Regions from separate parts of the Vibrio sp. BS-M-Sm-2 genome, predicted to be linked through region 1. Evidence: predicted binding sites of a transcription regulator. Region 1 holds the regulator's gene; the other holds the start of a gene.
The links. The regulator CRP, encoded in region 1, controls carbon source genes, mostly activating them, when cyclic AMP is high. The targets are predictions, from matches to a motif close to TGTGANNNNNNTCACA.

Region 1 (7,216 bases):
GGTATTGGTAAGAAAGGCTTCATTGCTGATCTTATGCCGAAGCTACCTATCTATGTGAACCTACTGAGCAAAGAAGCTCAGGCGGTGATCGGAGAGGTTCATGACAATACGCGCCCTGCACTTAAGTTGTTGGAACGTGAAGGTTTCACCAACCGTGGCTATGTCGATATCTTTGATGCAGGCCCAACGGTTGAGTGTGATTTAAGAAACATCGAATCTGTGCGTCATGCGATTAGAGCTCAGGTGAAAATTGCAGAGCACTCAAGCTCTAAAGACTTCCTAATTGGGAATACATCATTTGAGAACTTCCGCGCAGTAGCCGCGAAAGGCGCGTATGACCAAGCAAGCGACACAGTGATTTTATCATCTGAAGTAGCAAGCGCTCTTGAAGTAAAAGAAGGCGAATTCGTTCGCATGTTGGCTCAGTAAGAGCAGCGATTATCTGTCGAAGATTTTAAGGATAGAAGTATGACTCAGTGGATAGCAGGACAGTGGGTGGCAGGTCAAGGTGACGCCATGACATCAGTAAGCCCATACAATAATGAAGTAGTGTGGCAGGGTGATAGCGCAACGCCAGCACAGGTTGAATCTGCAGTGGCAGCAGCTCGTGAAGCCTTCTTGGTTTGGAAAAAACTGAGCTTTGCAGAGCGTGAAGCGATCGTGTTGAACTTTGCTGAGAAGGTAAAAGAGAACAGCGAAGAAATTGCGCAAATCATCGCAAAAGAGACGGGTAAACCGATCTGGGAAACTCGTACTGAAGCGGGAGCGATGGCGGGTAAGATTGCTATTTCCATTCGTGCTTACCATGAGCGTACCGGTGAAGCTTCACGTGAAGCAGCTGGCAACCAGATTGTACTTCGTCATCGTCCACTAGGCGTGATGGCGGTATTTGGTCCTTACAACTTCCCAGGTCACCTACCTAACGGTCATATTGTTCCAGCTCTGCTATCGGGTAATACCGTGGTATTTAAGCCTTCAGAGCAGACACCTTGGACGGGTGAGTTTGCAATGAAGCTATGGCAAGAAGCGGGTCTTCCTGCTGGCGTAATCAATCTAGTACAAGGCGCTAAAGAGACAGGTATCGCACTAGCAGATGCTAAAGGTCTTGATGGCGTGCTGTTCACAGGTAGTGCAAATACCGGTCATATCCTACATCGTCAATTCGCGGGCCAACCGGGCAAGATGCTGGCGCTAGAGATGGGCGGTAACAACCCTATGGTAATCAGTGACCAGTTTGGTGATGCTGACGCGACGGTTTATACCATTATTCAATCGGCTTTCATCAGTGCGGGTCAACGTTGTACATGTGCACGTCGCTTGTATGTTCCTGTTGGAGAGAAGGGCGATCAACTGCTGGATAAGCTCGTTGCTGCGACCTTGAAGGTTCGTGTTGATCAGCCATTCGCTGAGCCTGCACCCTTCATGGGGCCACAAATATCTGAAGCTGCCGCTAAGTTCATTCTGGACGCGCAAGCGAATCTGCAATCGTTAGGCGGTGTGAGTCTGGTTGAAGCAAAAGCGGGTGAAGCGGCATTTGTTACTCCGGGTATTATCGATGTAACCAACATTGCTGAACTGCCTGATGAAGAGTACTTCGGCCCATTACTACAAGTGGTTCGTTACCAATCGCTAGAGCAAGCGGTTGAGTTAGCTAACGACACACGCTTTGGTTTGTCTGCTGGCTTAGTATCTACAGACGATTCTGAATGGGAATACTTCGTAGACCATATCCGCGCGGGTATTGTTAACCGTAATCGCCAACTCACAGGCGCAAGTGGTGATGCACCATTTGGTGGCCCGGGTGCTTCTGGCAACCTACGTCCAAGTGCTTACTATGCGGCGGACTATTGTGCTTACCCAATGGCTTCAATGGAAGGTGGTGAAACTCAACTGCCAGCTACGTTTAGCCCGGGCATTGAGCTTTAGTTTCTAAACAATAGATTGATGAGTCATAGGTTTATAAGCTAAAGACTTTTTGACTTAGGCTTATGAGTACTAGGCTCATTCGTTAAGTTTGAAATAAGGAAGTGGTGTTATCGCTTCCTTTTCCATCACGTCCGACACCTAGATTGGGCGGTAGATAATAATAGAACAAATATGTCACAGGCTGATGGCTGCTGACTCTGTGTCCAGCCTCTCCCTTTCTAATCCAAATTACTAGCTTGCTAGAACCTCTGACAAGGAGTCACCATGACGCCCGATCTACTCTTTAAATCACTATGGGACGATTACATTCACAGGCTGTGTCCATCGGCTGAGAAAGTGCATCACTTGCTGAAAGAAGATGAAGCGCTGATCAACGACCATATTGCACTGCGTACTTTTAATGTTGCCCCTCTCGGTATTGAAACACTAGCTAAACCTTTCCTTGAACTGGGTTACAAGGCGTGTGGAGACTACCTGTTTGAGAGCAAGAAGCTAGTCGCGAAGCATTACGAACACCCAGACCCAAAACAACCAAAAGTGTTCATCAGTGAGTTGAAGGTAGAAGAGTGCTCAAGTGAGCTACAACAGATCGTTGCTAAGTTAGTTGAGCAAGTCGATGCTAGCAAGCTGCAAGGTCATGAATTCTTGTTTGGCGGTCGCCAATGGGATTTGAGCTTCGCTGATTTCCAAGTACTAGCAAAAGAGAGCGAATACGCCTCTTGGTTAGCGGCTCACGGTTACGGTGCTAACCACTTCACGGTAAGTGTCAATCAACTGAACAAGTTCGATGAAGTACAAGCAGTGAATGATTACCTGAATGATGCTGGCTTTACGATTAACGCATCAGGCGGTGAGGTGAAAGGCTCTCCAGAGGTATTATTAGAGCAATCATCCACCATGGCAGACAAAGTCCCAGTGGCATTTATTGAAGGCAATGAGATGATTCCTGGTGGCTTCTATGAGTTTGCTAAGCGTTATGCAATGGCGAATGGTGAGCTTTATACCGGTTTTGTCGCTGCATCGGCGGATAAGATCTTCGAAAGCACCAACGGTTAAAGAAAGATACGAGCACGGGCTTTGCCCTAGAGATGCGGGTACGCTTCGCTTCGAGAGTGTTTGTGTTTGGAAGTTGTAAGTGTCCCATTCGCATCTGCTCTCTAGATCTTTAGAAAACAAAAAAGCCACCAAATTCGCATTTGGTGGCTTTCAAATTTTTGGCTCAGTTAATCGAGATTAACGAGTACCGTATACCACGATAGTTTTACCGTGTGCAGAAATTAGGTTCTGCTCTTCAAGCATCTTCAAGATACGACCAACTGTCTCACGAGAACAACCAACGATCTGGCCAATCTCTTGACGAGTGATCTTGATTTGCATGCCGTCAGGGTGAGTCATTGCATCTGGCTGTTTCGCTAGGTTTAGTAGCGTTTGAGCGATACGACCTGTTACGTCAAGGAACGCTAAGTCACCAACCTTTTGGCTAGTTACTTGTAGACGGTTTGCCATTTGCGCTGAAAGGCGCATTAGGATATCTGGGTTCACTTGGATAAGTTGACGGAATTTCTTGAAAGAAATCTCAGCTACTTCACAAGGAGATTTAGCACGAACCCAAGCAGTACGCTCTTGGTCTTCTTCGAACAAGCCAAGCTCACCGATGAAGTCGCCTTGGTTTAGGTAAGAAAGAATCATTTCCTTACCTTCTTCGTCTTTGATAAGAACTGCCACAGAACCTTTAACGATGTAGTACAAGGTTTCTGCCTTTTCACCAGCATGAATCAAAGTACTTTTTGAAGGGTACTTATGAATATGACAGTGTGAAAGGAACCACTCTAATGTTGGATCGGTTTGAGGTTTACCTAGAACCATAATATCTCACTTCCTCTGCAGGGTATGCTTGCTGCTTTCCGTATTTTAGCTAAGCCTGGATTGACTTGTAGGATAAGAGCACTCGTTGAGTGCTGCAAGCTATCTTGTGTTTCGTTTAAGAATAGTATCCTTTTTCAGGTACTATTTCTTGATTTTAATCGTGACCAAGCTACGATTTTTTACGCAAAATTGTGCACATGATCACGGTATGAAAAGTAATCAACCAGAACGCCGTTTTGTTAACCTATTTTTCCAGTTTCGATGAGCTGTTGTAGGATTGGCCTCACAATGAGTTCCATAGCAAAACTCATCTTGCCTCCTGGCACCACTAGCGTGTTATGACGAGACATAAACGAACCATCAATCATAGCCAGAAGGTAGGGGAAATCGACGTTTTTGATGCCACGCAAACGTATAACAACGAAGCTTTCGTCTAAACTTGGAATCCCTTTGGCGTTAAGTGGGTTCGATGTATCTACGGTTGGAACACGCTGAAAGTTGATGTGAGTACGCGAAAATTGCGGGGTAATGTAGTTAAGGTAATCATCCATTGAACGAACAATGGAGTCCATTACTGCTTCGCGTGAGTGGCCACGATCGCGGGTATCACGAACGAATTTTTGGATCCATTCTAGGTTTACAATTGGCACCATGCCGATCAGCAAATCGACGTGTTGAGAAACGTTAATGTCACCATCAACCACACCGCCGTGCAGGCCTTCGTAAAACATCACGTCGGAATTTTCAGGGATCTCTTGCCATGGTGTAAAGGTGCCCGGCATTTGATTGTAAGGCACGGCTTCATCGAAGGTGTGTAGGTAGCTACGTACCTTACCTGTACCTTCGTTACCGTATTTACGGAAGAATTCTTCTAGCGCACCAAAGTCGTTGGCTTGTGGACCAAAGTAGCTGATGTGCTTACCTTGTTCGCGCGCTTTTCGGATCTCGACATCCATTTCTGGTCGAGTGAAGCGATGGAAACTATCCCCTTCAACCCAAGCAGCCTTCACGTCCATCATATTGAACATTTTGCGGAAGGCTTCTGAGGTAGTGGTGGTGCCGGCTCCAGATGAACCCGTCACCGCAATAATTGGATGTTTAGCGGACATGACAACCCTTGTCGTTTGAGTAACTTACTTGTTAGCAATCGTTTTCCACTATAACACGGCTCCTTTCTAAGCGCAGCCTAGAAGCGTTTTGTCACCTGGATATCAACGGTCTCGTGCAGTTCGGAAAACACGATGCTCACGTCACCAGAAGCTAATTGATGTTTCACCTGATCAATCTTGTTTTGCAGTGAGATCTCAACGTCGCCATAGTCTGTGCCTTCACGCAGCACGAATTCTCTAATGAGGTTTTCTAGTGTCTCTGGCGCGATGTCTTGCCATGGGATGATCATAAATACTTCTCTCTTTTATGTTCATTGATATGTTGATGAGTGTGTTTAGTGGTGTTTTTAGTACAACCCCAGTTTGGGGCTGCGCTATCTTATCAAGGTTTCGCGTTTATATTTAGCAAGGCTTCGTCGTTATACTGAACCTTGGATACTTTCATAATACGCAGGTAAGGCTTCTTCTAACCAGAATCGTGGTTTGAGTGTGCTACCTGTGATGAACCCAACATGGCCGCCTTTCTGAAACAAGCGATAATCGATGTTATCCGGCAGAACGAACTTAGGAATCACATCATCGGTCATGAAAGGATCGTCTTTAGCATGGATGATCTGAGTCGGTAGCTTTATCTTATTGAGCTTAGGAAGAGCTGAGCACTGTGCGTAGTAGTCTTGCGCGTTTTTGAATCCGTGCAGGGGCGCAGTAACCCGTTCATCAAACTCATACAGCTTGTCGATCTTCTTGATGGATTCAGCCGTGATGCCGAGTTTCTCTTGTAACAGCTTCACCTTTTTCAAGGCATTCGATTTGAGTGAGTTAAGCAGGTACTTCTTATAGAACTTCGAGAAGCCGCGCTCTATGCGACTTGAACAACAGGCCAAATCAAAAGGTGCAGAGACTATCGTTGCTGCGGACAACAGTGGGTCATCTGCGTATTCCGCCAAATAGTTCGCCAACATGTTTCCGCCCAAGGAGATGCCAACCGCCACCTTTGGGTTATTCGGAAACTGAGCGTGCAGGTGTCTTAGGAAAAAGCGCGCATCTTCGACCTCACCTGAATGGTAAGCGCGAGCCAGGCGATTGGGTTTTCCGCTGCAGCCTCTGAAGTGCATCATTACCGATAACCAACCATCTTTAGCAAATGCATTCATCAGTCCATTGGCGTATGGGCTCTCAAAGCTTCCCTCTAAGCCATGGAATAGAACGAATATCGGCTTGTTACTTCGAGCATCATTGCTTGGGTTGTCACCGTCTGGTGATTCGCTCCAAGCAAGATCAAGAAAGTCACCATCGGGAGTTTCTAAGGTTTGCCAGTGAGGATGAAACAGCGCCTGTTTTCTAATAAACCGTGGCACTAAGGTTTGTAAGTGCGGATTAGAGAGACCAGCGGCTGCGGTAAATATTGTCATAAAAACGATCCATGCTTCTTTTATGGGCTTTGATAACGTGTTGAGCTTGTAACGAAACGCCCACGTTTTTATTTGAGCTTGGTTGATTCTCGGCATAAGCGCAAGGCTTTCTCTTATATGAGATACAAAAACAGGCCATGAGTAACCGGTTGAATAATATCAATGTTAGGTGCGTTAAACACTTCATTGTGCGTATTAGTCAGCGCATGCACATGAAGAGAGACAGGGCGCAGTTAAGCTTGGATCTTGATTGAATAAAAAGGAAAGAGAATGAGCTAGGGTTGAGGTGCTGGTTCAGAAAAAGCGTCGTAGAGGTTTTCTGCTCCTAATAAACGACAGTACTGAAAAGCGAGCGGTGATTGCTGGTTAGCGTAAAGCTGTAGGGAGTTTATACAGTCGACGAGATCGGACTGTTGTTGCTTTTCAAGCTGTAACTCAAACTGCAAGGCTTCACGGTATAGTGAGTCGACAACGTGTGCTTTGAGGTGTTTACGCAACTCTCGATAACTATGAAGCAGGGTTTCAGATCGGCTCAAGCATTGTTGTACCTTGTGCCATTCTTCTTCAGCAAAAGACAATTGCTGCTCATCAAGCCATTTGAGAAGCAGCAGTAGATTGACGTTGCCGTGGAACTGGTTTTGCAAAGCTAGGCACGCATCCTTTACACCGCGCACACTGTAATACTGAAGGCTAAATTGCCATAGTCGTTCCAGTGTTAGTGATATTGGGGCGTGCTCTGGGCTCATAAGCTATCCATATCCTGTTCCATCTGCTCAAGCTCTTCTTGAGTGGACATCCAATCCATTTCAACTTCTTCTAGCTGTGACTTACTGCTCGCTTGGAGAGCGAGTACTTTATTCAGTTTAGCCTTATTTTCAGCTTCATACAGTGAAGTGTCGGATA
Region 2 (7,216 bases), 330 kb from region 1:
CCATTGCAAATGCTGCAATTTGGCCTTCAGAAACCGTGTTTTTAGCGACACCTTGGATGAAAAAGTTAATTTCTTCTGTGGTCAGTACTTCGTTATCACGTTTTCTGCGAATAATTTCTTGAGGTAGATACATTAGTGCCTCCCAAACTCTAGTGAGTATGGTTTGTAGGGAAAGAGGTAATGTGGAGTGGCTTGACGCCACTCCATCAAACAGACTTGTTATTATCAATACTCTAAATATTTGGCGTTGCAGCTAGGCGACTATTCTCTTGAAAGAAAATCGAAGTTCATTCCTATGAACATAGAAGCTCTATGTGATTAGGACGGCCGGCGAACCGGTGAACTTACGCAGTCAACAACGCTGCGGCGTCAAATATGACGAGTAAATTAGTATGCTGCTGGATCAGCAGTTTGGTCTGTTACTTCTAATGTATTAAGAAGGTTCGTTAGTAGGCTTGAAGCACCAAAACGGTAGTGCATGTTGTCTGCCCACTCAGCGCCTAGTAGCTCATCAGCCATTGCTAGGTATAGTGCTGCATCTTCAGCAGTACGTACGCCACCAGCTGGTTTGAAACCAACTGTTTTAGCAACGCCCATGTCACGAATAACTTCAAGCATCATGCGCGCGTACTCTGGAGTCGCGTTTACTGGCACTTTACCTGTTGAAGTTTTGATGAAATCTGCGCCCGCTTCGATACAGATTTGAGAAGCTTTCTTAATAAGTGCTTCTTCTTTTAGTTCACCCGTTTCGATGATCACTTTAAGTGTGATGTCACCACAAGCTGCTTTACACTGTTTCACTAGCTCAAAGCCAACTTCTTCGTTGCCAGCAATAAGAGCACGGTATGGGAATACTACGTCGACTTCGTCTGCGCCGTACGCTACCGCTGCTTTCGTTTCAGCAACAGCAATTTCGATGTCGTCATTACCATGAGGGAAGTTAGTTACAGTCGCAATGCGTACTTCTGGAGTACCTTGCTCACGCAACGCTTTCTTAGCGGCTGGGATAAAGCGAGGGTAAATACAGATTGCAGCAGTGTTGCCAACTGCAGTCTTCGCATCATGACAAAGCGCGACTACTTTTTCAGTAGTATCGTCGTCATTTAGCGTAGTTAGGTCCATAAGTTTAAGTGCACGTAGAGCTGCTGCTTTTAAATCGCTCATTTCTATCTCCGATCAATATATTCAAATAGTTAACTACTTCGCCACCCATCCAGTATAGATGGATATTTTAGTAATGCTCAGTAGTCACAAATGAACGGACTTGGTTCCTTGAAGACTTGATAACTTTCGCTACCAATTGCAATCCTTGTCACCGCACAGTACCAGTTTGGTCTATGGCACAACAAATCAGTCATGTTGTGTCTAACATCTATAGCGTATCGCTAAGTTTGGCTTAATCCCAGAACAATAACCTTTGAACGAATCCAAGCGGTCACTTTCTTGCCAACAAGAGACATCCTATCCCTTAAGCTTATACATTATAGGTATCCATCAATAAATTGTAGTGCTCCTTAGAACGCAAACGGTTTGTATCTCAAAAAAACATTCTAGACCCATTATTGAATCCCAGCATCAGCTCATGCTCATACTCAAAATCACTAGGCCTAAAAACAAAAAAGCCCCGCAGCAATTTCTTGCTACGGGGCGATATTATTATGGCGTCTATATATCTAAATCTACTTGATTAGAAAGATAGGAAGAAGCCAGCAATTGTTGCTGCCATCAAGTTAGATAGAGTACCAGCAATAACCGCTTTAACACCCATACGAGCGATGTCGTGACGACGAGCTGGTGCAATACCACCTAGACCACCTAGAAGAATCGCAATTGAAGAAAGGTTTGCGAAACCACATAGTGCGAATGCGATGATAGCTTGAGTCTTCTCAGACATCACTTGACCAGTTGCTGCAACAACTTGAGCATTTTCACCAACGTAAGGTACGAAGTTTAGGTATGCAACGAATTCGTTAACAACTGTCTTCTGACCAATGAAAGAACCAGCGATAGTTGCTTCTTCCCATGGAACACCAATGATGAATGCTAGCGGTGCGAAGATCCAACCTAGAAGAAGTTCTAGAGTTAGGTTTTCCATACCGAACCAACCACCGATGCCACCTAGGATACCGTTGATTAGAGCAATTAGACCGATGAATGCTAGTAGCATTGCACCAACGTTAAGAGCTAGTTGTAGACCAACTGATGCGCCACCTGCTGCTGCGTCGATAACGTTAGCTGGTTTGTCATCGCCACCGTCCATTTCGTCAGCGATGTTGTCGTCTGGCGTATCTGTTTCAGGCTTGATGATTTTAGCGAATAGTAGACCACCAGGTGCTGCCATGAATGACGCTGCAACTAGGTACTCTAGAGGTACACCCATAGATGCGTAACCTGCTAGTACACCACCAGCTACAGAAGCCAAACCACCACACATTACTGCGAATAGTTCAGAGTTAGTCATTTTAGGAACAAAAGGACGAACAACTAGAGGCGCTTCTGTTTGACCAACGAAAATGTTTGCTGCTGCAGACATAGACTCGGCGCGAGAAGTACCTAGAGCTTTCTGAAGACCACCACCAAGAACTTTGATTACAATTTGCATTACACCAATGTAGTAAAGTACAGAGATAAGTGCAGAGAAGAAAATCAGAGTTGGTAGTACTTGGAAAGCAAAGATGAAACCGATACCGTCAACTGAGAAGTTAACTAGGCTGCCGAATAGGAAACCAGTACCGTCTTTACCGTAGTCGATCACGTTTGCTACACCAGCAGAGAAACCTGCAAGTAGATCACGACCCCAAGGGATGTAAAGTACGAATGCACCAAGTGCGAATTGGATAGCGAAAGCGCCACCCACTGTTCTTAGATTAATAGCTTTGCGGTTGTCAGATAGTAGTACTGCGATTGCGATCAGTGCAACCATTCCGACTAGGCTCATAAACAGGCTCATAGTTTATGACTTCCTTATTAGTTATTTATTGGCGTGTTACAAAATGGGGCTATAAAGCGGAGGCAATTATACTCATGCGACCACTAATAAAGTAATGCCGTCCTCACACTTTCGTACAAGATTCATGTACCATTCACACGCAAATGTGAGCCAAATCACAAGCCCGATGCAATTTACGCAAACGATAAACAAAAACCTTCGATTTTATTCACATATACCGAATGCACGATGGCTATTTTGCCAAACTTGCGCTGCAATCGATTGCTTTGGCTCTTTTCTAAGCAAAAAAAGTTCATTTAAGATCGTAACTAAATATTTGGAATGATTAACATTTCCTTGGTTTCCATACATGGGCATGTCAGGAGCATCCGTTTCCAATACCAAGTATTCAAGCGGCAATTTCGCGATGGTTGTGCGTGTTTTTTGTGCTCTTGGGTAAGTTATCGTCCCACCGACACCAATATAGAAACCGAGCTTGATCCACGCTAAAGCCTGCTGTTCACTCCCTGAAAAACCGTGAATCACACCTCCTAAGGTGAACTTGTGCTGCTTTATTAGCTCGATAAGTCGGTTGTAAGACTTCCTTTCATGGACAATCAAAGGCAGCTCAAACGCCTTCGCTAACTCCATTTGTTGGATGAAAAAGCGCTCTTGTTTCTCTCGTTCAACGTCCATAAAAAAGTCGAGTCCGCACTCACCTATCGCGACACATTGACGTATTTTAGAAGAGAGTAATTGGCGCAGCTCTTCAAATTGCACCTCATCCGCTTGCTCTAAAAAGTAAGGATGAAAGCCTAGCGCGTAATAAACGTTGGGGTAGGATTGCGCAATTTTCTCAAGCTTATGCCAGTTATTTTGACCTATAGAAGGGATGAGCAGCTTCTCAACTTGCGCTTGTTTCGCTTCTTTAAGGTAGCGATCAATACTTTGATCAAGTGTAGCTCCCTGATCAATTACAATATTTTGCTTAAACGCCTCAAAATCCGCATGGCAGTGAGTATCAAACAGCGGAAAGTCACTTATTTGCTGTGTCATCTTTTCCATTCTCTGCTTTCTGGCCTTGCAGGTCACGACGATAAGGTACACAGCTACGCTTATTTTCAGGCGTTAAGCCAAGCTCTTCACACCACTTATCGTATTTCCTAACCCAAGCTTTTATCCAACCCAACATACTCATGCTCAAATCTCAGTCTCCATCCTCAGATAACACGTATTAAAAAACGCCTACTGCAGAACAATAGACGTTTTTGTTTAACTCGAATAGAGCTCTGAGAAATTAGTGCTCGCGCGTCGCTCGGAATTGAACTTCAGGGAAACGCTCAGAAGCTAGGTTCAAGTTAACCATAGTTGGTGCGATGTAAGACAGGTTGTCACCGCCATCTAACGCTAGGTTAGATTGGTTCTTACGTTTGAACTCTTCCAGTTTCTTAGCGTCATCACACTCAACCCAACGAGCTGTTGCAACGTTAACACCTTCGTAGATAGCTTCCACGTTGTATTCCGCTTTCAAGCGCGCTACAACCACGTCGAACTGAAGTACACCAACCGCACCAACGATCAAGTCGTTATTCTGCATAGGACGGAATACTTGTACTGCGCCCTCTTCTGAAAGCTGAACCAAGCCTTTAAGAAGTTGCTTCTGCTTCAGTGGATCTCGTAGGCGAATACGACGGAATAGTTCAGGTGCGAAGTTAGGAATACCAGCGAACTTTAGGCTCTCACCTTGAGTAAAGGTATCACCAATCTGAATAGTACCGTGGTTATGCAGGCCGATAATATCACCCGCGTATGCTTTCTCAGCTCGTGCACGGTCACCCGCCATGAAGGTTACCGCATCAGAGATACTTACGCTCTTACCAGTACGAACATGATTCATCTTCATACCTTGGTTGTAAGTACCCGAAACGATACGCATGAATGCGATACGGTCACGGTGTTTAGGGTCCATATTTGCTTGGATCTTAAATACGAAACCCGAGAACTTCTCTTCAGTCGCTTCAACATCACGCTCATTCGCTTGGCGTGTTTGAGGAGCTGGAGCCCATTTAGTTAGACCATCAAGCATATGGTCAACACCAAAGTTACCTAATGCAGTACCAAAGTACACCGGCGTTAGCTCACCCGCTAGGAACAAGTCGTGATCAAATTCAGGACAAGCACCAATAACAAGCTCTAGCTCTTCACGTACGCTTTCCGCTAGATCAGCACCTACCGCTTCATCTAGCTCTGGGTTATCTAGACCTTTGATGATACGAACTTCTTGGATCTCGTGGCCGTGGCCAGATTCATACAAGATCGTTTCATCACGGTGAATGTGGTAAACACCTTTAAACTCTTTACCACAACCAATAGGCCATGAGATAGGAGCACAAGCCATACCTAGCTCGCTCTCTACTTCATCAAGCACTTCCATTGGATCACGGACGTCACGGTCAAGTTTGTTCATAAACGTTACGATTGGCGTATCACGTAGACGTGTTACTTCCATTAGTTTACGAGTACGATCCTCGACACCTTTCGCAGCATCGATAACCATCAAACAAGAGTCAACCGCAGTTAGTGTACGGTACGTATCTTCCGAGAAATCTTCATGTCCTGGAGTATCTAGTAGGTTTACTAGGCAATCATTGTATGGGAATTGCATTACCGACGTAGTTACCGAGATACCACGTTCTTTTTCCATCTCCATCCAGTCAGATTTAGCGTGCTGGTTAGAGCCACGGCCTTTTACGGTACCCGCTTTCTGAATCGCGTTTCCGAATAAAAGAACTTTTTCAGTAATCGTGGTTTTACCCGCATCCGGGTGAGAGATAATTGCAAACGTTCTACGTTTGCTCACTTCTTGTTGGAAAGACATAGTCGCCCTTTGCTGATCTAAAGCGTAAAAAGGGCAAGTAGATAATACTTGCCCTTGAATTCTGTGTGCGGATTATACAGAAAGCGTGTCACTTTCTAAAGGGTCAGTTTACACCCTATTTATCGCTGATTCTGTGGTTAGCTATTTAGGGTTAGCTAAAAGACATAATATGATTAGCTAAACGACATGAAAAGATAGCTCATAATGATCGCATCTTCGTTGCCTTGCTTGGTTGGGTAATAATTACGACGACGGTCGACTTCATTAAAGCCAGCCTTCTCGTAAAGATTAAAAGCATGCACATTACTTTCACGAACTTCCAGCCAAGCACTCTCGGCGTCAGCTTGTTCGCACATATCAAGGAAATATTCAGTTAACGCTTTCCCATACCCTTTGCCTTGTTGGCTTGGGTCTACCGCAATATTAAGTAACGTGACTTCACCAACGATGTTCTGGGCGAAGAAGTATCCGACTACTTGCCCATCGACTTCAAGAACATGATGACAAGCACCTCGACTATCGAGATCGCGAATCATGGTTTCAGACCAAGGGTGAGAATGCGCGGTCTGCTCTATCTGCCAAATAGCGTCTAGGTGTTGTTGTGAAGTCGGTAAAAATTGATTAGTCATAAGCACAAATTTGTTGCCATAAGTCGCGGCGATGTTGGTTATTACCATTGATGTCAGACAGTAATGGAGATTGAAGCGTTTTTGCATTCAGCTCTTGGGCAGACTCACACCCAGCAAACCATACCCATTCAACATCACCGAGTTCGATATAAGTTAGGTGTTGAGGCTGAACGTGTAGTGCCTGAGATAAATCAAGCTTGATACTCTTGAGTACACGCTCAAACATCACGGCGAGATCTTCCTGAGGTTTTTCAGGCGAAACCAAAAGTAACTTGCAATCACTCGCTAGCGGAGTCAGTTTAGATTCATAACCCGCCAAACGTTCTGGGTGACTAAGCTCCCATTGGCTTATGCCCATCTCTTGCAGGTATTGTGCGTGTGTTTGTGACATATCTAGCAGTTATAACCTTAGGTTGGTGGTGGGAGGCTTAATCAGAGCAAACTTTAAAACAGTCCATTAGAGTTGGGCTGATACTAACAAAAAATAAAGGAGCATCAAGCTCCTTTATTTAGACCAAATCAGTTTGCATCATATTGCGTTGGAAATAGCTTTATAACTCGTTGAACTCTGGGCTGTAAGCTACCTCGCCAGGACGCCCCGTAAGAGCACCTTCTACCAACTCAATCGCTTGAAAGGCGCCTTCTGGCACATCCCAAGTACAACTCAGGCCAAATTCACTTGCAGCTTTGAAACCAAAGCGACCGTAATAAGCTGGATCACCCAACACAACGCAGGCTGGATAACCGAAATCAACCAAAGTAGAAAACGCATCTTCAACC

Region 2: the regulator CRP is predicted to act here: its motif matches at 3,095-3,110, upstream of AB8613_RS11880 (NupC/NupG family nucleoside CNT transporter).

What each region holds. Positions count from the first base shown of each region.
Region 1 covers NZ_CP167894.1:2,236,605-2,243,820, forward strand. The annotation lists gene astA (arginine N-succinyltransferase) at 1-429, shown strand, start outside; gene astD (succinylglutamate-semialdehyde dehydrogenase) at 469-1,926, shown strand; gene AB8613_RS10145 (DUF1338 domain-containing protein) at 2,191-2,982, shown strand; gene crp (cAMP-activated global transcriptional regulator CRP) at 3,160-3,792, opposite strand; gene AB8613_RS10155 (phosphoribulokinase) at 4,032-4,901, opposite strand; gene AB8613_RS10160 (YheU family protein) at 4,979-5,191, opposite strand; gene AB8613_RS10165 (hydrolase) at 5,321-6,313, opposite strand; gene AB8613_RS10170 (TIGR02444 family protein) at 6,589-7,059, opposite strand; gene AB8613_RS10175 (ABC transporter ATP-binding protein) at 7,056-7,216, opposite strand, start outside.
Region 2 covers NZ_CP167894.1:2,568,638-2,575,853, reverse strand. The annotation lists gene deoA (thymidine phosphorylase) at 1-133, opposite strand, end outside; gene deoC (deoxyribose-phosphate aldolase) at 388-1,164, opposite strand; gene AB8613_RS11880 (NupC/NupG family nucleoside CNT transporter) at 1,688-2,950, opposite strand; gene AB8613_RS11875 (TatD family hydrolase) at 3,155-3,985, opposite strand; gene AB8613_RS11870 (DUF5363 family protein) at 3,966-4,121, opposite strand; gene prfC (peptide chain release factor 3) at 4,227-5,807, opposite strand; gene rimI (ribosomal protein S18-alanine N-acetyltransferase) at 5,981-6,436, opposite strand; gene AB8613_RS11855 (DNA polymerase III subunit psi) at 6,429-6,827, opposite strand; gene AB8613_RS11850 (GNAT family N-acetyltransferase) at 6,988-7,216, opposite strand, start outside.